3 regions of the Streptomyces sp. NPDC093546 genome follow, and region 3 is predicted to be linked to each of the others. Evidence: riboswitches for the same ligand, from Rfam matches in the RefSeq annotation. Region 3 holds a riboswitch; each other region holds the start of a gene.
What was found. A riboswitch is a leader RNA that binds a small molecule or an ion and turns the genes downstream of it on or off. The one in region 3 is predicted to bind cyclic di-AMP.

Region 1 (9,542 bases), on a different contig from region 3:
CCCGGAGTGGCGGTTCGCCCTGCGCGGCGCCTCGGGGGTGGCCGCGCTGCCCGCGCCCGACGACGCCCAGGCGGTACGGAGTCTGTGGGAGGAGGGCCTCTTCGCCGAGCGCGTCGCCCTGCTGGCGGCCGTACGGGCCCACGAGCCGGGCGCCGCGCTCGAGCTGCTGCGCTCCACCTGGCCGACCGAACGGGCCGAGGACCGGCTCATGTTCCTCGACTCCCTGCGCACCGGCCTCTCCGACGCCGACGAGCCTTTCCTGGAAGAGGCGCTCTCCGACCGCAGCCGCAACGTCCGCGCGACAGCCGCCGAGCTGCTGTCCGCGCTGCCGCACTCGGCGCTGGCCGGGCGCATGGCCGCGCGGGCGGCGTCGTGCGTCAGCCTCGACCGGACCGGCGACACCGCCGTGATCTCGGTCGAGGCACCGCACGAGTGCGACGCCGGCATGCAGCGCGACGGCGTCCTGCCGAACCCGCCCGCCGGGCGGGGCGAGCGGTCCTGGTGGCTCGGCCAGCTGGTCGAGGCCACGCCGCTCTCCGCATGGGCCGCACGGCTCGGCGGGCGCACGCCCGAGGAGATCGTCGCGCTGCCCGTCGCCGACGACTGGTGCGACGAGCTGCACGCCGCGTGGTGCCGGGCGGCGGTCCGGCAGCGGGACGCGGCATGGTCGCGCGCCCTGCTCGGGCCGCCCGCGACGCCGCCGGCCTCGCTGGCCGAACGGTCCAAGCTGCTGTCCGCCCTGCCCGCGGACGAACGGGCCCGGTGGGTCGCCGACTTCATCGCCGCGCACGGCCTGTCGGAGGCGTTCCAGCTGCTCGGCGTCTGCGCCGTGCCCTGGGCGGAGCCGCTGGGCCGCGCGGTGGTCGACGCCCTCGACATCGCCCGCGACGCCGGAAGCTACCCGTGGAGCTTCAGCGGCGTGATGGGCCTCGCGGAACGCTGCCTCGACCCTGCCGAGGCGGCCCGCCTCGAGGTCCTCACCGCCGTGCCCGACGAAGCGGAGGACGCGTCCCCCGGCGCGGGCGGCTACTGGTCGGAGGCGTTCCAACGGCTGGTGTCGACGCTCCGGCTCCGCGCGACGATGCGGACGGAGCTCACGCCGTAGCTGGGGGCACGGGGCCGGCCGTGGCTTGTGCCGGTGGGCGCGGGGCGGGGGCCGGGACCGATCCACCGCCCGTGCGCGCATCCCCCGGTGGGTGCCATGCGGGCCGGGGTGGACGGTGGCCGACCCGCCTACGCGGCTACGCGGCTACGCGGACGTTGGCGTTGACCCAGTCGACGATCGACGCCGTCGTCGCACCCGGCGTGAAGATCTCCGCCACGCCCTTCTCCTTCAGCGGCGCGATGTCCGCCTCCGGGATGATGCCGCCGCCGAAGACCTTGATGTCCTCCGCGTCCCGCTCCTTCAGCAGCTCGAGCACCTTCGCGAACAGCGTGTTGTGCGCGCCCGAGAGGATCGAGAGGCCGATCGCGTCCGCGTCCTCCTGGATCGCGGTGTCCACGATCTGCTCCGGCGTCTGGTGCAGGCCGGTGTAGATGACCTCCATACCGGCGTCACGCAGGGCCCGCGCGATCACCTTGGCCCCGCGATCGTGGCCGTCGAGACCCGGCTTGGCCACCACCACGCGGATCGGACCGGTCACACCCATCACTGCCTCCACATGCGTCCCCCGTGGGTATATCCCGGGGAGGTGAACGAACGTTATCGACAGCATCCCGCAAGCAGCCGTTTCACGGTCAATACCGAGGGGGAAATCACACGTGGGACATGCTTGTGAGGGGAATCCTCACGTCGGCGCGGCGTGGCGCGGTGCCTCGTGTGCCGGTGCGGGAGGGCAAGGTCGGCCATGAGGGTCATCGCGCTGTTCAAGGCCACGGCCCTGGAGCTGGCCATCCTCGCCTGCCACCTGGTCCTCTACCCCACCGGTGTCGCCCCGGAACGCCGCCGCCCCGCTCCTCCGCCCGCGGTCGCGGGCGGGCGGCCGCCCGTCGTGCTGCTGCACGGGTTCATCGACAACCGTTCCGTCTTCGTGCCGCTGCGCCGCTCCCTCGCCCGGTCCGGCTGGCCGCTCCAGCACCTGGAGTCGCTCAACTACTCCCCTCTCACCTGCGATCTGCGCACCGCCGCCGCCCTGCTCGGCCGCCATGTCGAGGACGTCTGCGCCCGCACCGGCCACCCCGAGGTGGACGTGGTCGGGCACAGCCTCGGCGGGCTGATCGCCCGCTACTACGTGCAGCGGCTCGGCGGCGACCGGCGCGTACGCACGCTGGTCACGCTGGGCACACCGCACGCGGGCACCGCCTTCGCCCCGTTGGCCGGCGCCCACTCCCTGGTCCGGCAGATGCGTCCCGGCTCGTCCGTCCTGCGGGAGTTGGACGAGCCCGCGCCCCGGTGCCGTACGCGTTTCGTGAGCTTCTGGAGCGATCTCGACCAGGTGATGGTCCCCGCCGAGACGGCGTGCCTGCGCCATCCGGACCTGATCACGGAGAACGTCCGCGTCACCGGGATCGGCCACCTGGCGCTCCCGGTCCACCCGGCGGTGGCCGCCTCGGTCCGCCAGGTGCTGGAGTCCGAGGAGCCGACCGCCGGAATGGCGGATTCCGTGTCGGTGGCGTGAACGCAACGCCACAACCATCGAACGGATTTCGAACGTACGGCCAAGGCTCTGTGTGTACTCCGCCGAAAGGCGGCTGAATGCCCGTTTCCCTCGGACCCGAGACTCTCGGAAGATTGTCGCTTGCGCGTACCGCCGGGTACAGTCGCGCCCACTGCTTTCCCCTCTGGGGTTCCCCATCCCGGGGCCGCGCCCAGACCTGGTCCTGCTGCCGAGGCGAGAGAGAAGTTGGTGAACGACCAGCACCCCCACGCCGGGTACGTCGGAGACGACGCCTACACCACGGGCAGCTACGGCACTGGCAGTTACACCACCAGCACGTACGACACCGGTGCCTATGACACCGGTGCCTTCGCGACCGACCCGCTCTTCGGCGCCCTCCCCGGGTCCTATGACGGTACCCAGCAGGCGAGTTATGACACCGCGGGTTACCAGAACGGTTACGACGCGGGCCACAGCGGCCAGTACGACACCACGCAGTGGGACGACGCCACCACCGGTTACGTCGAGTACTCCGAGTACACCGGCCAGTGGGACGCCGGCGCCTGGAACAACCAGCCGCAGAACGACCAGCAGCAGACCGAACAGCCGCAGAGCGCACAGCCGCAGTACGACACCGCCGCCTACGACGCCACCGCCTGGCACTACGCGCCCACCGAGACGTTCGTACCGGAGCAGTACGACTACGCCTCGGCAGAGGCCCTCCAGCCGGAAGCTCCTCACGAAGCCCCCGAGCCGGAGCAAGAACCGGAGCAGGAACCGGCGCACGACGCGGAGGCCGTGGCCGACGCCGCGACCGTCGCCGCGCCCGTCGTCCCCCGTCCCGCCCGCCGCTCCGGCGGAGGCGGCGGCGGCCGTGGCCGACGGCGTACCCCCGCGAAACGTTCCGCGCTCCTGACCGTCGCCGTGCCGTCCGCCTGCGTGATGGGTGTCGCCGGAATCGCGGCGGCCTCCGTCAGCGGCCTCACCGGAGGCGAGCAGAAGGCCGAGGCCAAGCCGGTGACCGCCGAGGACCCCTCCTCCGTCAAGACCGTCGCCGCCGCCAACAGCGCCCTGGACACCCAGCTCGCCGCGCTCAGCGCCGACGCCCGCGACTTCGGCGACCGCGCCAGTCGCACCCAGGAGCGCATCGACCTCAAGAACCGCCAGGAGGCCGAGCGCAAGAAGCGCGAGGAGGAGGCCGCGCGCCGCGAGGCGCTGCGCCCCAAGTTCGCGCTCCCCGTCAAGCTGCACCAGCTCAGCGCGTACTACGGGCAGGCCGGCGTCAACTGGATGTCCCTGCACAGCGGGATCGACTTCCCCGTGCAGTACGGCACGCCCGTGATGGCCGCCACCGACGGCACCGTACGCACCCAGTGGAACAGCGCCTACGGGAACATGGCGATCGTGACCGCCAAGGACGGCACCGAGACCTGGTACTGCCACCTCAGCAGCACCAAGATCCGGTCCGGCGAGGTCAAGGCCGGTGACGTCATCGCGTACTCCGGCAACTCCGGCAACTCCACCGGACCGCACCTGCACTTCGAGGTACGTCCCGGCGGCGGCTCCCCGATCGACCCGCTGCCGTGGCTGCGCAGCCACGGTCTCGACCCGACCGGCTGAACCGGCAGCCGGTTCAGCCGGTTCAGCCGGCTAGAGCTTCTCGACCGGCGCGTACCGCAGCAGCAGCCGCTTCGGCTTGTCGTCCCCGAAGTCGATCGTCGCCTGCGCGTCCCCGCCCGCGCCCGTCACCGCCATCACGGTGCCGAGCCCGAACTGGTCGTGCGTCACCCGGTCCCCGACCGCCAGCGCGATCACCGGCTTGTCGGTCGTACGCCGCGTGGCGAAGCCCGACGGGCCGGAACGGGACCGCGAGGACGACAGGGAGGCCGTAATCCCGGAGGCCGGGCCGCCGGACGACGGCTTGGCCATCGCGCCCGTGCGCTTCCACTCCAGGTGCTGGGCCGGGATCTCCTCCAGGAACCGCGAGGGCGGGTTGTACGAGGGCTGGCCCCACGCGCTGCGCATCGACGACCGCGTGAGGTAGAGCCGCTCGCGGGCGCGCGTGATGCCCACGTACGCCAGGCGCCGCTCCTCCTCCAGCTCCTTGGTCTGGCCGAGGGCGCGCATGTGCGGGAAGACGCCGTCCTCCATGCCCGTCAGGAACACCACCGGGAACTCCAGGCCCTTGGCGGTGTGCAGCGTCATCAGCGTGATGACGCCGGAGCCTTCCTCGTCCTCGTCCGGGATCTGGTCGGAGTCGGCGACCAGCGCCACCTGCTCCAGGAACTCGGCGAGCGTACCGGGGTTGTCGCCGCGCTCCTGCTCGAACTCCAGGGCCACGGCGGCGAGCTCCTGGAGGTTCTCGATGCGGGTCTCGTCCTGCGGGTCGGTGGAGGCCTGCAGCTCGGCGAGGTATCCGGTGCGCTCCAGGACCGCCTCCAGGACCACGGCCGGTCCGGCGCCGGACTCGGCGATGGTGCGCAGCTCGTCCAGCAGCGTGTTGAACCGCTTCACGGCGTTCGCGGAGCGCGCCGCCATGCCGTACGCCTCGTCGACGCGGCGCAGCGCCTGCGGGAAGGTGATCTTCTCGCGGAGCGCGAGCGCCTCGATCATCGCCTCGGCGCGGTCGCCGATGCCCCGCTTGGGCACGTTGAGGATGCGGCGCAGCGGGACGCTGTCCTCCGGGTTCGCCAGCACGCGCAGGTACGCCAGGACGTCCCGGACCTCCTTGCGCTCGTAGAAGCGGACGCCGCCGACGACCTTGTACGGCAGGCCGACGCGGATGAAGATCTCCTCGAAGACACGGGACTGGGCGTTCGTCCGGTAGAAGATCGCGACGTCGCCGGCCTTCGCCTCGCCCGCGTCCGTCAGCCGGTCGATCTCGTCGGCGACGAACTGCGCCTCGTCGTGCTCGGTGTCCGCGACGTACCCGATGATCCGCGTCCCGGGGCCGGCGTTCGTCCACAGGTTCTTGGGGCGGCGGCTCTCGTTGCGCTCGATCACCGCGTTGGCGGCGGAGAGGATGGTCTGCGTGGAGCGGTAGTTCTGCTCCAGCAGGATCGTCGTCGCGTCGGGGTAGTCCTCCTCGAACTGGAGGATGTTGCGGATGGTCGCGCCGCGGAAGGCGTAGATCGACTGGTCGGCGTCACCCACGACGCACAGCTCGGCCGGGTCCAGGTCCTCGTAACCGGTGCCCACCAGCTCGCGTACGAGCGTGTACTGCGCGTGGTTGGTGTCCTGGTACTCGTCGACGAGGACGTGGCGGAAGCGGCGGCGGTAGTGCTCGGCGACGTCCGGGAACGCCTGCAGCAGGTGGACCGTCGTCATGATGATGTCGTCGAAGTCCAGGGCGTTGGCCTCGCGCAGCCGCGCCTGGTACATGCGGTACGCCTCGGCGAGCGTCTTCTCGAAGCCTCCCCCTAGGCCTTCGGCCTGGGAGGTGCCCCCAGCGGCCTGGTCGGCGAAGGTCTCCTCGTCGATCAGCTCGTTCTTCAGGTTGGAGATCTTGGCGCTGAAGGACTTCGGCGGGAACTTCTTCGGGTCGAGGTCCAGGTCGCGGCAGACCAGCGCCATGAGGCGCTTGGAGTCGGCGGCGTCGTAGATCGAGAAGGACGACGTGAAGCCGAGCCTCTTCGACTCGCGGCGCAGGATGCGCACGCACGCGCTGTGGAAGGTCATCACCCACATGGCGTTGGCGCGCGGGCCGACGAGCTGCTCGACGCGCTCCTTCATCTCGCCCGCGGCCTTGTTGGTGAAGGTGATCGCCAGTATCTGGCCGGGGTGCACGTGCCGGGTGCCCAGGAGGTGCGCGATGCGGTGGGTCAGCACCCGGGTCTTGCCGGAGCCGGCACCGGCGACGATGAGCAGCGGCGAGCCGGTGTGGACGACGGCGGCGCGCTGCTGGTCGTTCAGCCCCTCCAGCAGCGCGGCGGGGTCCACGACGGTGCGCGGCGCGCCGTCGCGGTGGTACGCGTCCCGGGCCGGGGGCACGTCGAAGCGGTCCCCGAAGAGGTCGTGCGGGACCTCCTCCGGGGCCGGGGCGTGGTCCTCGGCGTCCTCGGGGGGCGGCGGCGGTTCCTCGGAGGTGTGGTTCCGCAGGTCCGCCAGGAAGCTGTCGTCAAAGAGGCTGCTCATCGCCTATCGAGTCTAGGCCGCCCCACTGACAGTCGGGGCCGAACCGGTTTCGTCGCTCACCGCGACCACACATAAGCGCCGGGTAAAGGTCACGAAAATGTATCCGGCATATCGAACATCATCCTTCACAGCACCACCACACGTTGGCTAGCGTGCCGACCAAGCGGACCGTTCCCTCATCGGCGAACCACGCCGATCGGACCGCCCACGCCGAATCCGCTCTCCCCGCACGGGAGTTGGAACCGGGGACCCAACCATGCACCATGGGGTGAATCGGCCGTTTCCGCAGGCCGTAGGGCACCTTCCGTTCGCCCGAACCCGCCGGCTGACCCGGTAGGCGGCCTACGGAAGGAGATGCCGGCCTTGGCGTCGCATCGCAAGCCGCGCAGCAGCACCACCCGCACGTTCGGTACGTTTGGTTCGTTTGGTACGAATTCCCCCGCCGTCGGGGTCACGACGGCCGCCATCGCCTCGGTCACGACCCTGCTGTCCGCTCAGTCCGCCCAGTCCGCCGAAGTCGCACCGGGCCGGCCGACGGTCGAGGAGGTGCAGAGAAAGGTCGACGACCTCTACCGGCAGGCCGGCACGGGTACGCAGGCGCAGCGGTACGCCACTCCCGTGCAGCCCGTGCAGCCCGTCCAGCCCGTCCAGCCCGTCCAGCCCGTCCAGCCCGTCGGCGATGGCGTCGAAGTCGTCGAGGTGGCGAAAGCGGAGCCCGCCGCGCGGCAGGGCGAGTCGGCGAAGACCCCCGACGCGCTGCGGGCCGGCAAGCGGACGGTGCAGCGCAAGCTCGCGGAGGCGCGCGCCCTGCTGGCCCGGACGGAGGCCCTCGCGGAAACCCGCGCGGAGGCGCCGTCGTACGAACCGGCGCACGAGCCGACGTACGCACCGGAAGCCCGCGAGGCCGATACCGGCCCCGATCGCGCCGCGGCCAAAGCCGACAAGGTGCTGGCCTTCGCCCGCGCCCAGCTCGGCAAACCGTACGTGTGGGGCGCGGCCGGCCCGAGCTCGTACGACTGCTCCGGCCTGACCCAGGCGGCCTGGAAGGCGGCGGGTGTCGACCTGCCGCGTACCACCTGGGAACAGGCCCACGTCGGCACGCGCGTCTCCATGGACGAGCTGCGCCCCGGCGACCTGGTGTTCTTCTACGACGACATCAGCCATGTCGGCATCTACCAGGGCGACGGCGTGATGATCCACGCCCCGCGGCCCGGGATGAACGTACGCGAGGAGCCGGTCCACTCCATGCCGGTGTCCGGCTGCGTGCGCCCCGCGTAAGAGAGACCCCGAAAGACCCCGGGCTCAGACCTCAGACCTCAGGCCTCAGGTCCAGAGCGTCGCGATGAAGATGTTGGCGACGGTGAGGCCGCCCACGGCGCCGAAGAGCGGCTTCTCGACCGTCTCCTCGTCCCGCTTGACGTAGACCAGGCCGAGAATGACGACCAGGATCGCCAGCTTCACGCCGATCTTGATGTTGTTCACGGTCTGGTCGTCGGCCTGGTTCAGCCCGACCAGGGCCACGCCCGTGACCAGCATGGTCAGCGCGCCGTGCAGCATGCCGGGGCTGAAGCGCGCCGTGCCCGCGCCCATCGCCTTCATCTGGGACAGGAAGCCGCCCAGCAGGGCGCCGATACCGATGATGTGCAGCGCGACGAAGACATTGATGAGTACGTCCATGCGCCGGAGCCTAACCGGGGCCATAGCACCGGCCCCCGGCCGGGGTTGCCTCATTCGTCGCCTCGGTCACAGTTGATACGGAATGCGCGGTTCCAGGTGCGTCGCCGCCGACGGAAGCCGCCTCCGAACTCTCACCTGCGGGCAATTGCGGTCACTCCCCCTCACCGCCGTGACCGGCGGGCTTAGCGTCCTCCCCCAGGTGGCCGGTTCTCCCACCGCCGTCTTCCGACTCCCGGGCGGCGGCCGGCCACCCCACCCACACGTGACAGGGAAGGGAAGTGACCCGCCCTCGTGGCAGCTCACCCAGAACCTCCGCAGCACCGCAAGCACCGCAAGCCCCGGCAGAGATCCCTGAACGGATCGGCGGCCGGGCGCACCGCCGCCGGCTTCGTCCTCGCCGGGGCGGCGACCGCCACCGTCCTCGGCGGCACCGGGCACGCGGAGCCCCGCCTCTCCCCCGCCCAGATCAGGACCGAGGTGGACCGGCTGCACCGGGAGGCCGAGGAGGCCACCGAGCGGTACAACGGCGCCAAGGAGCAGGCCGACAAGGCACGCTCCTCGCTGGACGCCCTGCGGGACGAGGCCGCCCGCCGGACGGAGCGGCTCGCCGCCACCCGTAACGCGCTCGGTTCGGTGGCCACCGCCCAGTACCGGCACAGGGGGCTCGACCCCGCCCTCCAGCTCGCCCTCTCCACCGACCCGGACGCCTACCTGGAGGGCGCCGCCCTCGCCGAGCGCGCCGGGACCCGCCAGGCCGACGCCATCGCCGCCGTGCGCCGCGAGCTCGCCGGGATCGCGCAGCTGCGCGCCGAATCCGGCGGCCACCTGCGCGAACTGGAGGCCCGCCAGGCCGAACTGCGCCGCCACAAGGCCATGGTCCAGCAGAAGCTCGCCGCCGCCGAGCGCCTCCTGGGCCGGCTGTCCGCCCCCGAACGCGCCCGGTACGAGAACCCCGGCGCGGGCGCGGGCACGGACACGGACTCCGGCCCGACGGCCGGGAACCCCCCGCCGACGCACGCACGGCAGGCGCCCAACGCACGCGCCGCGCAGGCCGTGTCGTACGCGTACGGGGCCCTCGGCAAGCCGTACGTCTGGGGCGCGACCGGGCCGTCGGCCTTCGACTGCTCGGGGCTC
Region 2 (9,542 bases), on a different contig from region 3:
AGGTGCTGTGGACAGGGCACATTGATCAGGTTCGCGTGCACACCGGAGAACATGAGAGAGTGGTCTAGACAACCCCCTGAACTCGAAGGGCAACACCATGGCTGAGCGCCGCGTCAACGTCGGCTGGGCCGAGGGCCTGCACGCCCGCCCCGCCTCCATCTTCGTCCGTGCCGCCACGGCCGCCGGCGTCCCCGTGACGATCGCCAAGGCCGACGGCAACCCGGTGAACGCCGCGTCGATGCTCGCGGTCCTCGGCCTGGGTGCGCAGGGCGGCGAGGAGATCGTGCTCGCGTCGGACGCGGAAGGTGCGGACGCCGCCCTGGACCGCCTGGCGAAGCTGGTCGCGGAGGGTCTCGAGGAGCTTCCCGAGACCGTCTGACGGGCTTCGGGCATCGCCCGGCCATCACTTCGGACAATTACCTGTCCTCTTGCAGCGGAGCCGTATCGCCCCCGAATTCCGGGGTGATACGGCTCCGCTTTTTCGGTGAACCTTTCTTTCTACGGCCGCATTGTTAATTGCGGGCGCTCACCGTGTTGACGCGATGTTGCGGACTCCTCACACGCAGCCGGTGCGAACCGAGTGAGCGCTCGGCGTGCAGCGCGGTCAGCGCCCGGGCCCGCTCGGCGTCACCGCGCGCCACCGCGTCGACGATCGCGCCGTGCTCGGCCCACGCCTCCACGGGCGCGGGCGGCTGGTCGACCGCGTACATCCAGGCGATCTTGTGCCGCAGCTGGGTCAGCAGGGCGGTGAGGCCCGGGCTGCCGGAGGCCTGGGCGAGCGTCTCGTGGAACCAGTCGCCGAGCGCCCGCAGATCCTCCCCCTGGCCCCGGCGCGCCCGCTCCTGGCCCAGCCTGACCAGGCCCCGCAACACCTTGAGGTGCGCCTCGGTACGGCGCTGGGCGGCCCGCGCCGCGCCGAGCGGCTCCAGCAGCGCCCGGACTTCCAGCAGGTCGGCTGCCTCCTGCTCGGTGGGCTCGGCGACGCACGCCCCGGCGTGGCGGCGGGTGGTGACGAAGCCCTCCGACTCCAGGGTCCGCAGGGCCTCGCGGACCGGGACGCGGGAGACGCCGTAGCGGCGCGCCAGCTGCTCCTCGGTGAGGCGGCTGCCGCGCGGGAAGACGCCGGAGACGATGTCGTCGCGAATCGCCGTGCATACCGAGTGCGCGGGAATGCGCATACCGAACCTCCGACGTAATGCGCGCGAAACAGCGTGCGTCCGACCGATTTGACGAGTGTTCAGTGACTCTATGGCACCATTCCTGAATTTCCGACGCCGGGTCGAAATCCATGGATATCTTTTGGCCAGGCCTGCCGCGCCGGAGAACGGCGAAGGCCCCGGCCGCTCATCCGAGGAGCCGGGGCCTTGTCTGTCTCAGGTCGTGCGGGCCGGAGGTCAGACGTTGACGCCGTGCGAGCGCAGGTACGCGACGGGGTCGATGTCGGAGCCGTACTCGGCGCTCGTACGGGCCTCGAAGTGGAGGTGCGGGCCGGAGGAGTTGCCGGTGGAGCCGGAGAGGCCTATCCGCTGGCCGGGCATGACCCGCTCGCCGACCGAGACGCTGACGGAGGAGAGGTGGCCGTACTGCGTGTACGTGCCGTCGGCCATCCGGATCACCACGTTGTTGCCGTACGCGCCGCCCCAGCCCGCCTCGACGACGGTGCCCAGGCCCACGGCGACGACCGTGGAGCCGGAGGGGGCGTGGAAGTCGACGCCGGTGTGGCTGCCGGAGGACCACATGGCGCCGCCGGTCTGGTAGCCGGTGCTGACGTAGGAGCCGGCGACGGGGAGCGTGAAGGAGTTCAGGCGCTTGCGCTCGGCCTCGCGGGCGGCGCGCTCCTCCGCCTCGCGGGCGGCCTTGACGCGGGCCTCGGCCTTGCGCTTGGCCTCCGCCTCGGCCTTGGCCTGGGCGGCGGCGCGGGCGGCGGCCTCCTCGGCCTCGCGCTCCTGGGCCTCGGCCTGGGCGTCGACGGTCTCGGCGAGCGTGTCGGTGATGACCGCCTGGTTGAGGCCGGTGTCCTCCAGTGCGCGGACGTCCGCGTCGGCGGCGAGCGCCGGGGAAGCGAGGGTTCCGATGACGCCGGTGGTGGCGATGGCCGCCACGCCGGCGACGTGTGCGCTCTTGCGGCTCAGGCGGCTCGGGGCACGGTGCTTCCCGGTGGCACGGGTGAACGCCATACGGTGGCTGATCCTTTCCTTCCTTCTCGCCTACCGGGTTAGCTGACGGGTTCGGAGCAGGAAGGTCTCCTACGGGCCCCTCCGCACGGATGCGAAGGCGTCCGATTCACCCCAGGGACTTCGTGTGGGTCCCCGGCTCCCCGGGCTCGCGCCCGATGGGGATTCGGCGATGGCTGCCCGGTGCCGCGGATGCGGCGGGTACAGCGGGCGGACAGCGCATCAGACGCTAAGCGGCTGATCTTTCAATCACCAAACGGACACGGTTTTTTGTAGCGCACGCCACAGGGCAGACACGTAACCTCCCCAACAAAACGGACATGCCGTGACGGCGAGGGGAAGCGGCAGCAGACGGCGGAACCCCGGCATCCGAATGGATGCCGGGGTTCCGCCGGTGATGGCCGGGACGCGGCCGGCGACGCGCGGCCGACCCGCCGTCAATCAGCCCGTGACGACGCTCACTTCACCGATGCCGAGCGCCTCGACCGGCTCCTTGATCTGCGCGGCGTCGCCGACCAGCACGGTGACGAGACGGTCCACGGGGAAGGCGCTGACGGCCGCGGCCGTGGCCTCCACCGTCCCGGTCTCGGCCAGGCGGGCGTACAACTGCGCCTGGAAGTCGTCCGGGAGGTGCTGCTCGACCTGGTCGGCGAGGGTGCCCGCGACCGAGGCCGCCGTCTCGTACCTGAGCGGGGCGACGCCCACGAGGTTCTGCACGGCGACGTCCCGCTCGGCGTCGGTCAGCCCCTCGGCGGCGAGGGTGCGCAGCACCTTCCACAGGTCGTCGAGGGCCGGACCGGTGTTGGGGGTGTCGACGGATCCGCTGATGGCGAGCAGCGAGGCGCCGTTGCCTCCGGGACCGGAGCGCAGCACCTGGCCGAAGGACCGTACGCCGTAGGTGTAGCCCTTCTCCTCGCGCAGCACGCGGTCCAGGCGCGAGGTGAGGGTGCCGCCCAGGCAGTACGTGCCGAGCACCTGGGCCGGCCAGACGCGGTCGTGCCGGTCGGGGCCGATGCGGCCGATCAGCAGCTGCGTCTGCACGGCGCCGGGGCGGTCGACGATGACGACACGTCCCGTGTCGTCGGCCGTGACGGGCGGGACGGGGCGGGGCTCGGCGGTGTTGCCGGTCCAGGCGCCGAGGGTGTCGGCCAGCACCGCGTCGAGGTCGACGTCCGTGAGGTCGCCCACGACGATGGCGGTGGCCGTGGCGGGCCGGACATGGGCTTCGTAGAAGGCCCGTACGGCCGCGGAGTCGATCCGCTCCACCGTCTCGAGGGTGCCCTGGCGGGGGCGGGACATCCGGGAGTCGGCCGGGAACAGCTCCTTGGAGAGCTGCATGGCGGCGCGGCGCGACGGGTTGGCGATCTCGTGCGGGATCTCGTCGAGCCGGTTGCGCACCAGGCGCTCGACCTCGCTGTCGGCGAAGGCGGGCGCGCGCAGGGCGTCGGCGACCAGGCCGAGGGCCTTGGCCAGCCGGGAGACCGGGACCTCCAGGGAGACGCGTACGCCGGGGTGGTCGGCGTGCGCGTCGAGCGTGGCGCCGCAGCGCTCCAGCTCGGCGGCGAACTCCTCCGCCGAGTACTTGTCGGTGCCCTCGGACAGCGCCCGGGCCATGATGGTGGCGACGCCGTCCAGGCCCTCGGGCTCGGCCTCCAGCGGGGCCACCAGGGAGATCTCGACGGCCACGACCTGCTGGCCGGGGCGGTGGCAGCGCAGCACGGTCAGGCCGTTGGGGAGGGTGCCTCGCTCGGGGGCGGGGAAGGCCCAGGGCCGGGCGGTGCCGGGCTGGGGCTGCGGGTGGAACTCCATGGACGTCAGGGACACAGCGGCGTCGCTCACTGGTCGGCCCCCTCTTCTTCCTCGCTGTGGTCGGCATCGCTCTGGTCGCCGTTGACCGGCTCGTAGACCAGTACGGCCCTGTTGTCCGGGCGCAGCCGCGCCTGGGCGACGGCCTGCACCTCCTCGGCGGTGACGTCCAGGACGCGCTGGACGGCGGTGAGCGCGAGCTGCGGGTCGCCGAACAGCACGGCGAAGCGGCACAGCTCGTCGGCGCGGCCGGCGACCGTGCCGAGCCGGTCCAGCCACTCGCGCTCCAGCTGGGCCTGGGCCCGCTCCATCTCCTCGGGCGTCGGGCCCTCGGCGGCGAACCGGGCCAGCTCCTCGTCGACCGCGGCCTCGATGTCCGGCACCTCGACGCCGCCGGAGGTCTTCACGTCCAGCCAGCCCATGGAGGGGGCCCCGGCGAGGCGCAGCAGGCCGAAGCCGGCCGCCACGGCCGTACGGTCGCGGCGCACCAGGCGGTTGTGGAGCCGGGACGACTCGCCGCCGCCGAGGACGGTGAGGGCCAGGTCGGCGGCGTCGCACTCGCGGGTGCCGTCGTGCGGCAGCCGGTAGGCGGCCATCAGCGCGCGGGCCGGGACGTCCTCCTCGACGACCTCGCGCAGCTGCTCGCCGATGGTGTCGGGGAGCGTGCCGTCGCGCGGCGGCTGCTTGCCGTCGTGGGCCGGGATGGAGCCGAAGTACTTCTCGATCCAGGCGAGCGTCTGCTCCGGGTCGATGTCGCCGACGACGGACAGCACGGCGTTGTTCGGCGCGTAGTACGTACGGAAGAAGTTCCGCGCGTCCTCCAGGGTGGCGGCGTCCAGGTCCGCCATGGAGCCGATCGGCGTGTGGTGGTAGGGGTGGCCCTTCGGGAAGGCGAGGGCCGTGAGCCGCTCGAAGGCGGTGCCGTACGGCACGTTGTCGTACCGCTGGCGGCGCTCGTTCTTCACGACGTCCCGCTGGTTCTCCATGGACTCCTCGTCGAGCGCGGTGAGCAGCGAGCCCATCCGGTCGGCCTCGAGCCACAGGGCCAGCTCCAGCTGGTGCGTGGGCATCGTCTCGAAGTAGTTGGTCCGCTCGAAGCTCGTGGTGCCGTTGAGGGAGCCGCCGGCGCCCTGGACGAGCTCGAAGTGGCCGTTGCCCTTGACCTGGGCGGAGCCCTGGAACATCAGGTGCTCGAAGAGGTGGGCGAGGCCGGTGCGGCCCTTCACCTCGTGGCGCGAGCCGACGTCGTACCAGAGGCACACCGCGGCGACCGGGGTCAGGTGGTCCTCGGAGAGCACCACGCGCAGGCCGTTGGCCAGCCGGTGCTCGGTCGCTGTCAGTCCGCCGGAGCCGGCCTGGGCTGTGGCCGTGTGACCCATGGGCATGTACGTCCCTTCGATCGCGATGTGGAAAGTCGTGCGGTGAAAGTCCTGCCACTGTATGCAAGCGCACCGACGGTCGCGGAAGTTCCCGTCCCACCCGATCGTCCCTCTTCCGGGTCGCGGTCGGGGTTGTCAGTGGGACGGTCCACAATGGTCGGCGACAGATCAGCCTTTGCCTGGTGAAGGAGCGCAGCCGCGATGGCCCGCCGCAGCACGAAGACCGCGCAGCCCGACGACTACGAGGAGCGGATCCTCGACATCGACGTCGTCGACGAAATGCAGGGCTCCTTCCTCGAGTACGCGTACTCGGTGATCTACTCCCGGGCCCTGCCCGACGCCCGCGACGGCATGAAGCCGGTGCACCGCCGGATCGTGTACCAGATGAACGAGATGGGCCTGCGCCCGGAGCGCGGGTTCGTCAAGTGCGCCCGGGTCGTCGGCGAGGTGATGGGCAAGCTGCACCCGCACGGTGACGCGTCGATCTACGACGCGCTGGTGCGCATGGCGCAGCCGTTCTCGATGCGCCTGCCGCTGGTCGACGGCCACGGCAACTTCGGCTCGCTGGGCAACGACGACCCGCCGGCCGCCATGCGGTACACCGAGTGCCGGATGGCCGACGCCACGTCGCTGATGACGGAGTCCATCGACGAGGACACCGTCGACTTCGTACCCAACTACGACGGCCAGGAGCGCGAACCGGTCGCGCTGCCGGCCGCCTTCCCGAACTTGCTGGTCAACGGCGCGTCCGGAATCGCGGTCGGCATGGCGACCAACATGCCGCCGCACAACCTGGGCGAGGTCATCGCCGCCGCCCGCCACCTGATCAAGCACCCGGGCGCCGACCTGGAGACCCTGATGCGGTACGTGCCGGGTCCCGACCTGCCGACCGGCGGCCGGATCGTGGGCCTGTCCGGGATCAGGGACGCGTACGAGACGGGCCGCGGCACCTTCAAGATCCGCGCGACCGCGACCGTGGAGAACGTGACGGCGCGCCGCAAGGGCCTGGTCGTGACGGAGCTGCCGTTCACGGTGGGCCCGGAGAAGGTGATCGCCAAGATCAAGGACCTGGTGGCGTCGAAGAAGCTCCAGGGCATCGCCGACGTCAAGGACCTCACCGACCGCGCGCACGGGCTGCGGCTCGTCATCGAGGTGAAGAACGGCTTCATCCCGGAGGCCGTCCTGGAGCAGCTCTACAAGCTGACGCCGATGGAGGAGTCCTTCGGCATCAACAATGTGGCGCTGGTCGACGGGCAGCCGCTCACGCTGGGCCTCAAGGAGCTGCTGGAGGTCTATCTCGACCACCGCTTCGAGGTCGTACGGCGCCGCAGCGAGTTCCGGCGCGGCAAGAAGCGCGACCGGCTGCACCTGGTCGAGGGCCTGCTCGTCGCGCTCCTCGACATCGACGAGGTCATCCGGCTGATCCGGTCCAGCGACAACTCGGCGCAGGCCAAGGAGCGGCTGATCGAGCGCTTCTCGCTGAGCGAGATCCAGACGCAGTACATCCTGGACACCCCGCTGCGGCGGCTCACCAAGTTCGACCGGCTGGAGCTGGAGGGCGAGCGCGACCGGCTCAACAGCGAGATCGAGGAGCTGACGCGGATCCTGGACTCCGACGCCGAGCTGCGCAAGCTGGTCTCCTCCGAGCTGGCCGCGGTGGCCAAGAAGTTCGGCACCGAGCGGCGCACGGTCCTGCTGGAGTCGGCGGGCGCGCCGGTCGCCGCGGTGTCCCTGGAGGTCGCGGACGACCCGTGCCGGGTGCTGTTGTCCTCCACCGGTCTGCTGGCCCGTACGGCGAGCGGCGAGCCGCTCCCGGACAGCGACGGCAAGCGCACCAAGCACGACGTGATCGTCTCGGCGGTGCCCGCGACGCAGCGCGGCGACGTGGGCGTGGTGACCTCCACCGGGCGGCTGCTGCGGCTGCCGGTGATCGACCTGCCGCAGCTGCCGGACACGGCGGGCGCGCCGAACCTGTCGGGCGGGGCGCAGCTCTCGGAGTTCCTGACGCTGGAGAAGGACGAGACGCTCGTCTGCCTGACCACGCTGGACGAGTCGTCGCCGGGCCTGGCGATCGGCACGCTCCAGGGTGTCGTCAAGCGCGTGGTGCCGGACTATCCGGCGAACAAGGACGAGCTGGAGGTCATCACCCTCAGGGAGGGTGACCGGATCGTCGGCGCGGCGGAGCTGCGTACGGGCGAGGAGGACCTGGTCTTCATCACCTCCGACGCGCAGCTGCTGCGCTACCCGGCCTCGCAGGTGCGGCCGCAGGGCCGCCCGGCGGGCGGTATGGCCGGCGTCAAGCTGGCGGCCGGCGCCGAGGTGATCTCGTTCACGGCGGTCGACCCGGCGGCGGACGCGGTGGTCTTCACGGTCGCGGGCTCGTCCGGGGCGCTGGACCCGACGGCCGGGATGTCGGCGAAGCTGACGCCGTTCGACCAGTACCCGCGCAAGGGCCGCGCGACGGGCGGCGTGCGCTGTCAGCGCTTCCTGAAGGGCGAGGACGTCCTGGTCCTCGCCTGGGCGGGGGCGGCCCCGGCCCGGGCGGCCCAGAAGAACGGCACCCCGGTCGAGCTGCCCGAGATCGACCCGCGCCGGGACGGCTCGGGCACACCGCCGGCCAAGCCGGTCGCGGTGCTGGCGGGCCCGGCGTCGTAAGACCTTGCCGGGGGCGCGTCCGCCGCGGGCGCGCCCCCGCCGTCAGCGCCAGGGGATGTTCCGCCAGGGGCTGCCCTCGTCGTCCGTGAGCAGCCGGTGGGCGGTGAGGGAGTCCTCGTAGTACGGGCCGTACCGCTCGTCGTCGAAGCGCAGCACCCTGCCCAGCGTGTAGCCCGCCGAGTAGGCCTCCCAGGAGGGGTACGCGGCCTTGCCGAGCGCGCCCGCGTGCACGATGGCCTGCTCCGCCTGCTGAGGGTCGCAGTAGCGGGCGGACAGGCCCCAGCGGGCGAGGTTGACGGCCCGCCCGTAGTCGTACGCCGCCGCCGTGGCGACCCAGCCGTCACCGGGCAGCAGCCCGTCGGCCCGGAACCTCGCCTCGTAGCGCAGGATGCGGCGCACCAGCTCCTCCATCTCCGTGACCAGCGAGGGCGGGGCGCCCTGGTCGTGGAGGCTGCCCGCGGCGGTTTCCCGCCACAGGTCGGCGGGCGGGAGCTCGCCGGTGTTCTTGCGGAGCTGTTCGCGCACGCGGAGCGCGTACTCGGGCGCGGCCGGGCTGTTGCTGTACTCGAGCAGGGCGTCCATCTCGTGCCGCCAGCCCTGGTGGTCGGTGATGTCCCAGGAGTCGCGCAGCATCTTCCGCTGGGAGACGTAGTCGACGTAGACCGTCCCGGCCTCGTTCCAGGGCACGCCGTTGGAGACGGCGAGGTGCGCCCCGCAGGCCAGCCCGAAGGCGAGCGGCCCGAAGAGCGGTCCGGTGTGCAGGGCGGTCAGCCGGTCGTCCGTCGACCGGTCGTTCTCGGCGTGGAACCGCCGCCACAGGGCCCGGTCCTGAGGGGCCGCCGGCAGGTGCACGGCGGCGGGTGTGCCGGGATTGACCGCCAGCCACTGCCGGGGGTCGGACCAGCTGAGCTCCGCCACCCAGTCGAGGTCGACCTCGTGGAACACCCAGTCGGGGTGCCAGGGCGGCAGCATGCCCCGGGTCAGCAGGACCTTGCACAGGCCGCCGTTCGGGGCCGTCACCGCGCGCCAGCGCACCAGACCCGGCTCGGCGTCGACCTCGTGGCGGGCCTGCCCGATGTACAGCGGCTCGGCCGCCAGCACCCGCAGCTGCGCGTGGACGTCGCCGCGCTGCCCCGCCTCGTACAGCTGCCGCTCGACGGGCGAGGGCGGCACCCAGTTCACTTCCACGGCACGCTCCGGTACGGGCTCGCCGGGTCCTGGGTGAGGATCCGGTGCTGGCCGACGGACTCCTGGTAGACGCGGCCGAAGCCGTCCTCGTCGAAGGCGATGACCCGGGCCAGCGCGTACGCCGCCGAGAACGCCTCCCACGAGGGGTACGCCTCCCGGCTCAGCCGGCCGGCCGTGAGGATCGCCTCCTCCGCCTCGTGCGGCTCGCACAGGCGGGCGCCGAGCCCCATCCGTACGAAGGAGACGACGCGCCCGTAGTCGAACGCGGCGAGCGAGTCGACGCGTTCGTCCGGGCCCAGCACGCCGTCGGCGCGGAAGCGGGCTTCGTAGCGGCCGATCC
Region 3 (9,542 bases):
CTGCGACGGCTGTGGAGCCGGTGGGGGCTGGACATCGACGGGCAGCGGGTGCTCGACCTGGGCGAACTGTTCGGCGGACTGCCCGTCGTGCTGGAGATCGGCTTCGGCATGGGCGAGGCGACCGCGCAGATGGCCGCCGACGACCCGTCGACCGGCATCCTCGCGGTCGACGTGCACACCCCCGGCCAGGGCAATCTGCTCGCCCTCGCGGACCGGGCCGGCCTGACGAACGTCCGCGTGGCCAACGGTGACGCGATCATCCTGCTGCGCGAGATGCTGGCGCCCGACGCCCTCGACGGCGTACGCGTGTACTTCCCGGACCCCTGGCCCAAGAAGCGGCACCACAAGCGGCGGCTGATCCAGCCCGAGTTCCTGACCCTCGCCGCGTCCCGCATGAAGCCCGGCGCCGTGCTGCACTGCGCGACCGACTGGGAGCCGTACGCCGAGCAGATGCTGGACGTGCTGAGCGCCCACCCCGACTTCGAGAACACCCAGGCCGACGGGGGCTACGCGCCCCGGCCCGCCTTCCGGCCGCTGACGCGGTTCGAGGGTCAGGGTCTGGACAAGGGGCATGTGGTGCACGACCTGCTGTTCCGCCGGGCCGCGCGAGCAGCCGAGTAACTCACTCATCGCGGACTGTCAGTGGTCCTCGTTAGGGTCGTTGTGTGACCCACTCGTCCCCGCAGCCCGCAGCACAGGCGGCGCACCCGGCCGTCCCGGCGTACGACCCCGAGCCGTCGTTCGACGCGGTGCCCGAGCGCGCCCGCTGGCGCTACAAGCCGCGGCGCCTGTGGCGCAGTCGGGTGGTGCGGCTGGGGTCGGTGTTCACCGTGCTCGCGCTGTGCGCGCTGGTGATCCTGGCGCTGGTGCGGGAGCAGACGGGTACGGAAGGCTTCCTGGTGGGCCTCGGCCTCGCCCTGCTGCCCGTGCCGCTGCTCCTGGCGGCGTTCCGGTGGCTGGACCGGGTGGAGCCGGCCCCCTGGCGGAGCATGATCTTCGCCTTCTCCTGGGGCGCCTTCGCCGCCGCGCTCGTCGCGATCATCGCGAACACCTTCGCGCACCGCTGGATAGCCACCGCCACCGCCGATCCGACGGCCGCCGACACGATCGGCGCGACGGTCATAGCGCCCGTGGTGGAGGAGACCGCCAAGGCCGTCGCCGTACTGCTCCTGTTCCTCTTCCGCAGACGGGAGTTCACGGGCATGGTCGACGGCGTCGTCACAGCGGGCTTCACGGCGACCGGCTTCGCCTTCACCGAGAACATCCTCTACCTGGGGAACGCCTTCGGGGAGGACCAGCAGCTCGGGGCGTCGGGCTTCGCCTCGGTCACGGCCGCGACCTTCTTCGTACGGATCGTGATGTCGCCCTTCGCGCACCCGCTGTTCACGGTCTTCACCGGCCTGGGCTTCGGCATCGCCGCCGTCAGCGCGCGCCGCAAGCGCGTGCGCCGCATCGCGCTGCCCCTGCTCGGCCTCCTGTTGGCGATGAGCGTGCACGCGATGTGGAACGGCTCGGTGTCGTTCTTCGGACCCTGGGGGTTCTACGCGGTCTACGGGGCGTTCATGGTGCCCGCCTTCGGGCTGATGACGTGGCTGGTGATCTGGACCCGCCAGCGCGAGCTGCGCACCATATCCGGCGAGCTGCCCGCGTACGCGGCGGCCGGCTGGCTGTCGCCCACCGAGCCGCTCGCGCTGTCGTCGATGCGGGCGCGCGGTCTGGCCCGCGCGTACGCGGCCCGCGCCTTCGGCCCGGGGGCGGCACGGGCGGTGGGTGAGTACGAGGCGTTCGCGACGTCGCTGGCGTTCCTGCGCCACCGGGCCCGCCGGGGTGCGGCGGGCCCGGACTTCCTCGCGCGGGAGCAGGAGCTGCTGCACCACCTGTGGCAGCGCAAGGCGCTGGCGGGCCCGGCCCTGACGTACGCGGCGCGCGCGACGGGCCGGGTGTGGGTGCCGCCTCCGCACCGGGACTACGACGGCTACAACCCGTACCGGGCCTGACGCCCGCCCCGGGGCCGGACCCCGGGGCCCTGACCAGCGCTACGCGGACGCGGCCGTCAGCACGGCGAGCTCGTCCGCCGTGAGCTCCAGCTCCGCGGACGCGAGCAGCGGGGGCAGCTGCTCGACCGTGCGGGCGGAGGCGAGCGGCGCGGCGACGGTCGGCTGCGCGGCCAGCCACGCCAGCGCGACGCTCGAGACCTCGATCCCGCGCGCCCCGGCGATGGTGTCGAGCGCGGCGAGGACCTCGCGGCCCCGCTCGGTCGCGAGGTGCTTGGCGGCGCCCTCGGCCCGCGCGCTGTCGACCTGCGTGCCCGGCCGGTACTTGCCGGTGAGGAACCCGGAGGCCAGCGCCCAGTACGGCACGGCCGACAGCCCCGCCCGCTCGGCGGTGTCGCGCAGGGCGCCCTCGTAGGTGCCGCGCGAGACGAGGCTGTAGTGCGGCTGGAGCGCGACGTAGGAGGCGAGGCCCTCGCGCGCGGAGAAGTCCAGCGCCTCCTGGAGCCGCTCGGCGGAGATGTTGGAGGCGGCGACGGCCCGCACCTTGCCCTCCTTCACCAGCCGGTCCAGTGCGGGGACGAACTCCTCGACCGGGACGGCCGGGTCGTCGACGTGGGTGTAGTACAGGTCGATGTAGTCGGTCCGCAGGCGGCGCAGCGACTGCTCGGCCGCGGCCTTGATGGTGGTGGCGCCGATCCCCTTGTACTGGGGGTGGCTGCCGACCTTGGTGGCGACGATGACGTCGGACCTGTTGCCCCGGGCGGCCATCCAGTCACCGATGACCGTCTCGGACTCGCCGCCCTGGTGGCCGGGGGCCCACGACGAGTAGGTGTCGGCGGTGTCGACGAAGTTGCCGCCGGCTGCCGCGTACGCGTCGAGGGCGGCGAAGGACTGCGCGGCGTCGGCGGTCCAGCCGAAGACGTTGCCGCCGAGACCGAGGGGGAAGACGTGGAGGTCGGACGTACCCAGCCTGCGAAGGGGAAGTGAGGTCATGCGATACCTCAACACCCCGCGTGACGTGCCGTATTCCGGGCATCCGCCCATGGGGCGAAGGAACCGGTGGCCCTGGCGTCGGGGGGTGGAACGCCAGGGCCACCGGAATCTGCGGGCCGTCGGACGGTCATTCCGTCAGACGGTGGTTCAGACGGTCAGGCCGTCGGAGAGTCGGGCCGTCAGACGGTCAGGCCCTTGCCGCGGAGCCACGCCAGCGGGTCCACTCCGCCGCCGCCCGCCGTGTGGACCTCCAGGTGCAGGTGCGGCCCGGTCACGTTGCCGGTGGCGCCGACGCGCCCGATGGTCTCGCCGGTGGCGACCTTCTGCCCGGCGCCGACCGTCATCGAGGAGAGGTGGCAGTACCAGACCTCGGTGCCGTCCTCCAGCTCCAGGACGATCCGGTAGCCGTACGAGCCGGACCAGCCGGCCGACTTGACGGTGCCGCCGTGCACGGCCTTGGCCGGGGTGCCCGTGGGGGCCGCGAGGTCGAGGCCGGTGTGGTAGCCGGAGGACCACATGTTGCCGGCCTGGCCGTAGGTGGAGGTGATGGTGTACGAGGAGGTCGGCAGCGCGTAGCTGCCGGCGAGCTTGGCCAGCCGCTCGGCCTCCGCCTTGGCCGCGGCCTCCGCCTCGGCCTTCGCCGCCGCTTCGGCCTTCGCCTTCGCCTCGGCGGCCGCCTCCTTCTCGGCGGCGGTCTGCTGGGACTTGGCCAGCGCGGCCGCCTGCTCGGCGGCCTCCTTCTCGGCCGCGAGCTTCGCCGCCGCGTCCGCGGACGCCTGCTGCTGCTCGGCCTGCTGGAGGATGCGCGCCCGCAGGGCCTCGCCGGCACTCGCGCCGCTCTCGGCCCGGTCCCCGGCGGAGCCGTCGTCGGCGGCGAGGGACCCGGCGGTCAGCGGCGCGGCGGCGGTCAGCCGGGCGTCCGCGGAAGAGCCGCCGGAACCGCCGTCGGCACCGTCGTCGGAGATCAGGGAGCCGATGCCCGGCATGGACTCGGCGTCCGGAAGGCTGTCGGCTATCGCGCCGGACAGGTCGGGCAGGGATATGGAGACCGCCGGCTTGTCCTGCGCGGTGGCCATCCCTCCGGCGCCGACGGCCGCGATGACGCCCACGCCCAGGACCGTGGAACTACGGGCCAGCCCGCCGCGCTGCTTGACCACGCGGTGGCGGCCACGGACGGGACGGACGGTGTCCTCGGTGGGGTTCCACTCCTCCCACTGACCCTCCGCGGGCGCACCGGAACCGGGGCCCGGGCCGAAGGAGTCGACGAAGTGGGGTGCCGGGGAGGCGGGGGCGGCCGGGGAGGCCGATGGAGCAGACGGCGCTTCGGGGGCAGGCCTGTTGGACGCCACGGGGGCGCACTCCTTTCCTTCCTTCTCGCCTACCGGGTTAGCTGACGGGTTCGGAGCAGGAAGGTCTCCTTCAGGCCGGCGATGCGGCCCGATTCACCCCAAGGTGGTGGTTCCCCGGTTCCCTTGCGGAATTCGGCGCGCGCGCACGGTGCCGTCGCTCTTGCGTCGGCTGGGACGACCGCGCTGCGTTATCGAACGTTAATAGACGCGGGGCCGTGATTCCAAGCCGTTCCTACTGATCATTAACCACGTAGCCCCCGGCATACCGCCCCACAAACGGGCATAGGCAGCTAAGTTGACTGCCCCTCATGCCCCGTGTGCCTCACCACACTTTCTGACGGTTAGTCAAATGTTATGCGGAGGGCTCCACAGCGATCACCCTCCGTGCCCAGTCGCCCCGGATGCTCCCGCCGCCGCGGCCCGCTGCCCCTGAGGCGTGTTCACCGCCAGCAGCGCGAGGTCGTCGGTCGTCCCCCCGCCCCCCGTATGCCGCCGTACGTCCTCGACCAGGGTGTCCAGCATCTCCCCCGGCCCCGCGAAGCTCCGCCCCGCCAGCCGCTCCGCCGGGTCGTAGAAGGCGCCGCTCGCGTCCCGCGCCTCGGAGAGCCCGTCCGTGTAGAAGAGCAGCGTCGCCCCGGGCGGGAACGGCACCTCGTCCGCGCGGTCGGGCCACGGCCCCAGGTCCGCCATCCCCAGCGGCAGCGCGGGTTCGGTCGGTTCCAGCCGCTCCAGGCCCCCGTCGGCGTACAACACCAGCGGCTCCGGGTGGCCGCGGTTGACGATCCGCACCACCGCCTCGCCGCGCACCACCTCGGCCAGCACGGCGGTGGTGAAGCCCTCGAAGGCGTCGAGCCCGTCGCGCCGGGTCCCCTCCCGCGCGAGCGCCCGCTCCAGCCGCTGCGACACCCCCTCCAGCGAGCTCTCCTGCTCGGCCGCCTCCCGGAACGCACCCAGCACGACCGCCACCGCCTCGACCGCGCCCATCCCCTTCCCTCGTACGTCCCCGACCACCAGCCGCACCCCGTAGGGCGTGTCCTGCACGGCGTAGAGATCGCCCCCGATGAACGCGTCCGCCTGCGCCGCCTCGTACCGCGCCGCCACCCGCAGGCCACCGATCCGCTCGGCCGGCGTCGGCAGCACGGCGCGCTGCGCGGATTCGGCGATGCCGCGGGCGGAGGCGAGCCGCTCGCCGCTGCGCCGCACGACCCGGTTGATCATCAGCGCGAACGCCGAGACCGTGATCAGGGTGACGAGCTCCGTGATCGACGGGGCCTCGTCCAGCGTGCCGCTGTGGAGGCGCAGCCCGGCCAGTGCCAGGACGGCGGCGGTCCCGGCCACCAGGGTGATCCGTACGGTGAAGAACGGCGCGGCGACGAGCGGGGCGGCGGTGAACAGCGGCACGGCCGTGAACCGGGGCGGCGTCAGCAGGTCGAACACCACCCCGCCGACGATCATCAGTACGGGCGCCACCCGGAGGAAGCGGCGCACCTTCGCGCGTCGCGCGCTCCGACCCCAGGCCCTGTCGCCGTTGTCACCCACGGTTACGGACGGTAGGCGGGCCCCGCGCACACCGTCCGGAGCCGCGCCGCAGGATGCCCCGCCATCGGCCGACCGGGCGACCGGGCGACCACCCAGGACATGCAGCACACGCACGACATGACGACGAAGACCCGGTGCCTTGGGGCACCGGGTCTTCGTCGTCATCAGTAGCGGGGACAGGATTTGAACCTGCGACCTCTGGGTTATGAGCCCAGCGAGCTACCGAGCTGCTCCACCCCGCGTCGGTAAACACCACCCTACGCCATGCGGAGCAAGATCAACACCAATTACTCGCCCGGCACCTTCGCCGTGCTGAGGGCAATGCGGTTCCAGGTGTTGATGGTGAAGATCAGCGCGAGCAGCTGCCCGAGCTCGCCCTCCTCGAACTGGGCGGCGGCGCGCGCGTACACCTCGTCCGGCACGCCCTCCGCCGCGACCAGCGTGACGGCCTCGGTCAGCGCGAGCGCGGCCCGCTCCCGCTCGGTGAAGAAGCGCGCCGCGTCGCGCCAGACGGCGACCATGTGCAGCCGCTCCTCGCTCTCCCCGGCCTTGCGCGCGTCGGTGGTGTGCATGTGCAGGCAGTACGCGCAGCCGTTGAGCTGGGAGGAACGGATCTGTACGAGCTCGACCAGGGCGGGGTCCAGGCCCTGGCGGGCGCGGCGTCGAAGCCGATCAGGGCCTTGAACGCCTGGGGAGCGGCCTTCGCGAAGTTGATCCGGGAAACGGCGTCCGTGTGCGTGTCCCTGTGCGTGTTCGTCGTCATGTCCATGAATCTAGGCGCCGGAAAGACCGCCTGTAGGGTGCATTTCCATGCCTGAATCAGAGGTCAATTCACCGGTCGGATCGCGGGCCGGCTCCTGGGCCGAAGCGGCCGAACGCATCGGCGCCGACCTCCACCTGGAGCTGTCCCGTACGGGCAGCCGCCGCGCCGCGCTCCTCACCGCCCTGCGCGACGCCGTACGCGGCGGCCGGCTCGCCCCCGGTACGCGCCTGCCGCCGTACCGCTCGCTCGCCGCCGACCTGGGCCTGGCCCGCAACACGGTGGCCGACGCGTACGCCGAGCTCGTCGCCGAGGGCTGGCTCACCGCCCGCCAGGGCTCCGGAACCCGGGTCGCCGAACGCGCCGCGCCGGCGAATCCGCCCCGCGTTCCGAAGAAGTCCCCGGCGCTCCCCGCCCCCGCGCCCCGCCACGATCTGCGGCAGGGCACCCCCGACGCGTCCTCCTTCCCCCGCGCCGCCTGGCTCACCTCCGCCCGCCGCGCCCTGAACGCCGCCCCGAACGAAGCCTTCGGACCCGGCGATCCCCAGGGCCGTATCGAACTGCGCACCGCGCTCGCCGCCTACCTGGCACGCGCGCGCGGCGTGTACACCGACCCCGAACGCGTCGTCGTCTGCTCCGGCTTCGCGCACGCGCTGCGACTGCTGTTCGGCGGCGGCGTCCTGCGCGGGCCGCTCGCCGTCGAGTCGTACGGGCTCGGTTTCCACCGCTCCCTCCTCCAGGCCGCGGGCGTCCGGACCGTTCCGCTCGGCCTCGACGAGGACGGTGCCCGGACCGAGGAACTGGCCTCCCTCACGGGCGGCGTACGGGCGGTGCTGCTCACCCCCGCGCATCAGTTCCCCACCGGCGGCCCGCTCCACCCCGCCCGCCGGGCCGCCGCGGTCGACTGGGCACGCGGACGCGGCGGCCTGGTCCTGGAGGACGACTACGACGGCGAGTTCCGCTACGACCGCGAACCGGTCGGCGCCGTCCAGGGCCTCGACCCGGCCCGCGTCCTCTACCTCGGGTCGGTCAGCAAGAGCCTGTCCCCCGCCGTACGGCTCGGCTGGATGGTCCTGCCCGAGCACCTCGTCGAGCCGGTCCTCACCGCCAAGGGCGAGCGGGAGGCGTGGGCGAGCGTCCTGGACCAGCTCACGCTCGCGGACTTCCTCGCGTCGGGCGCGTACGACCGTCACGTCCGCCACATGCGCCAGCGCTACCGGCGCCGCCGCGACCGGCTGGTCGCCGCCCTCGCCGACCGCGCCCCGCACATCCAGCCCACCGGCATCGCGGCCGGCCTCCACGCCGTGCTGCGCCTCCCGCCGGGCACGGAGGCCTCCACGGTGAAGGCGGCCACCTGGCAGGGCATCGCCCTCGACGGCCTCGCCGCCTTCCGCCACCCGTCGGCCACGATGCCGCACCGCGACGGCCTGGTCGTCGGCTACGCCACCCCGCCGGACCACGCCTACGGCGCGGCGCTGGAGGCGCTGTGCCGGGCGCTGCCGCCCGGCGGCCCGGATCGGGCCACCTGACGCACGCCCGAGGGCTACCGGGGCACGGAGTAGGTGACCGTCGCGGTGGCGGCCAGGGTGCCGGCGCTGTCGCGGAGTTCGGCGAGGACGACGCAGAGGCGGTTGCCGAACTTGGCCATCTCCGCGTGGGTACGGAGCAGACCCGGGCGGGGGCGGCTGAGGTAGCTGATTTGGAGGGAGCTGGTCAGGGCCATGGGGGTCGGGCGGCCCAGGCGCGCGTTGATGAGCAGGAAGGCGGCCAGGTCCACGAGGGCGGCCTGCTCGGGACCGGAGATGGTGCCGCCGGGGCGGGTGCGGAGACGGGTGCCGTCGGCCTCCATGGTGAGGCGGGTTCCGGTGGCCTCGGTGACCTCGCAGGCGGCGTAGTCCTGGAAGTCCCGCGCGATCATGTCGTTGAGCGCGGCGGGGGTCATCGGGGCGTCGTCAACCAGGGTGGCCGACTCGGTGGGCATGGGAATCCCTTCTGGGGCACGTGGATGACGCGGGTAGGGGCTGCGGATTACGCGAACGCCTTGGCCAGACGGCGCAGGCCCTCGGTGATCTCCTCGGGGGAGTGGGTGGTGAAGGAGAGGCGCAGGGCGGCCGGGTCGGGCTCGCCGGCGAAGAACGGGGCGCCGGGGACGTAGGCGACCTCGTGACCGATGGCGACCTGGAGGAGCTGGGTGGCGTCGGATCCCTCGGGCAGGCGGGCCCAGACGAACATGCCGCCGGCGGGCTGGTTCCAGCGGCTGCCGGCGGGCAGGGCGGCGGGCAGGCCGTCGAGGAGGGCGTCGCGGCGTCCCCGGTAGGCGTCGCGGATGGTCCGGATGTGGGCGTCCAGGTCGCTGTCGCGCAGGTAGCGGGCGGCCACGGCCTGGTCGACGGTGGAGGTGTGGAGGTCGGCGGCCTGCTTCGCGATGACGCAGGACCGGCGGATGGCCGCGGGGGCGCGCAGGTAGCCGAGGCGCATGCCGGGAGCCATGATCTTGGAGAAGGAGCCCAGCAGGATGGTGCGGTCGGACGCGGCGGGGGACGTGGCGATCCAGGGCACCTGCTCGCCGTCGTAGCGGAGTTCGCCGTAGGGGTCGTCCTCCACGATCCAGAAGCCGTGCCGGGCGGCCGTCTCGGCGACGGCGGTCCGCCTCGCGGCCGGGAGGGTGCGGCCGGTGGGGTTCTGGAAGGTGGGGACGAGGTAGAGCAGCTTGGCGGGTTCGCGGGCGGCGATCTCGTCCAGGGCCTCGGGGATGATGCCGTCGTCGTCGGTGGGGACGGGGACGACGCGGGCGCCGGCGAAGCCGAAGGTCTGGAGGGCGGCCAGGTAGCAGGGGTCCTCGACCAGGACGACGTCGCCGGCCTCCAGGGTGGTCGTGGTGATGAGGGTGAGGGCCTGCTGCGAACC

Region 1: another riboswitch for cyclic di-AMP. It lies ahead of ACIRNI_RS08925 (C40 family peptidase); the one in region 3 lies ahead of ACIRNI_RS03105 (M23 family metallopeptidase).
Region 2: another riboswitch for cyclic di-AMP. It lies ahead of ACIRNI_RS26325 (M23 family metallopeptidase); the one in region 3 lies ahead of ACIRNI_RS03105 (M23 family metallopeptidase).

The regions. Positions count from the first base shown of each region.
Region 1 is NZ_JBIWJG010000003.1:532,244-541,785, reverse strand. Features, by position in the region: gene ACIRNI_RS08950 (DUF5691 domain-containing protein) at 1-1,105, shown strand, start outside; gene ACIRNI_RS08945 (cobalamin B12-binding domain-containing protein) at 1,242-1,649, opposite strand; gene ACIRNI_RS08940 (esterase/lipase family protein) at 1,848-2,618, shown strand; gene ACIRNI_RS08935 (M23 family metallopeptidase) at 2,847-4,217, shown strand; gene pcrA (DNA helicase PcrA) at 4,248-6,731, opposite strand; cyclic di-AMP (ydaO/yuaA leader) riboswitch at 6,930-7,087, shown strand; gene ACIRNI_RS08925 (C40 family peptidase) at 7,086-8,009, shown strand; gene ACIRNI_RS08920 (hypothetical protein) at 8,055-8,408, opposite strand; gene ACIRNI_RS08915 (NlpC/P60 family protein) at 8,700-9,542, shown strand, end outside.
Region 2 is NZ_JBIWJG010000014.1:65,940-75,481, forward strand. Features, by position in the region: gene ACIRNI_RS26315 (HPr family phosphocarrier protein) at 98-379, shown strand; gene ACIRNI_RS26320 (GntR family transcriptional regulator) at 513-1,178, opposite strand; gene ACIRNI_RS26325 (M23 family metallopeptidase) at 1,395-2,177, opposite strand; cyclic di-AMP (ydaO/yuaA leader) riboswitch at 2,191-2,356, opposite strand; gene ACIRNI_RS26330 (M16 family metallopeptidase) at 2,616-3,983, opposite strand; gene ACIRNI_RS26335 (M16 family metallopeptidase) at 4,010-5,359, opposite strand; gene ACIRNI_RS26340 (DNA topoisomerase (ATP-hydrolyzing) subunit A) at 5,561-8,014, shown strand; gene ACIRNI_RS26345 (DUF1266 domain-containing protein) at 8,057-9,202, opposite strand; gene ACIRNI_RS26350 (DUF1266 domain-containing protein) at 9,193-9,542, opposite strand, start outside.
Region 3 is NZ_JBIWJG010000002.1:14,685-24,226, forward strand. Features, by position in the region: gene trmB (tRNA (guanosine(46)-N7)-methyltransferase TrmB) at 1-621, shown strand, start outside; gene ACIRNI_RS03095 (PrsW family intramembrane metalloprotease) at 666-1,997, shown strand; gene ACIRNI_RS03100 (aldo/keto reductase) at 2,037-2,987, opposite strand; gene ACIRNI_RS03105 (M23 family metallopeptidase) at 3,167-4,336, opposite strand; cyclic di-AMP (ydaO/yuaA leader) riboswitch at 4,348-4,484, opposite strand; gene ACIRNI_RS03110 (PP2C family protein-serine/threonine phosphatase) at 4,712-5,875, opposite strand; tRNA gene ACIRNI_RS03115 (tRNA-Met) at 6,044-6,117, opposite strand; partial or broken gene ACIRNI_RS03120 (carboxymuconolactone decarboxylase family protein) at 6,163-6,638, opposite strand; gene ACIRNI_RS03125 (PLP-dependent aminotransferase family protein) at 6,686-8,164, shown strand; gene ACIRNI_RS03130 (PaaI family thioesterase) at 8,179-8,616, opposite strand; gene ACIRNI_RS03135 (PLP-dependent aminotransferase family protein) at 8,664-9,542, opposite strand, start outside.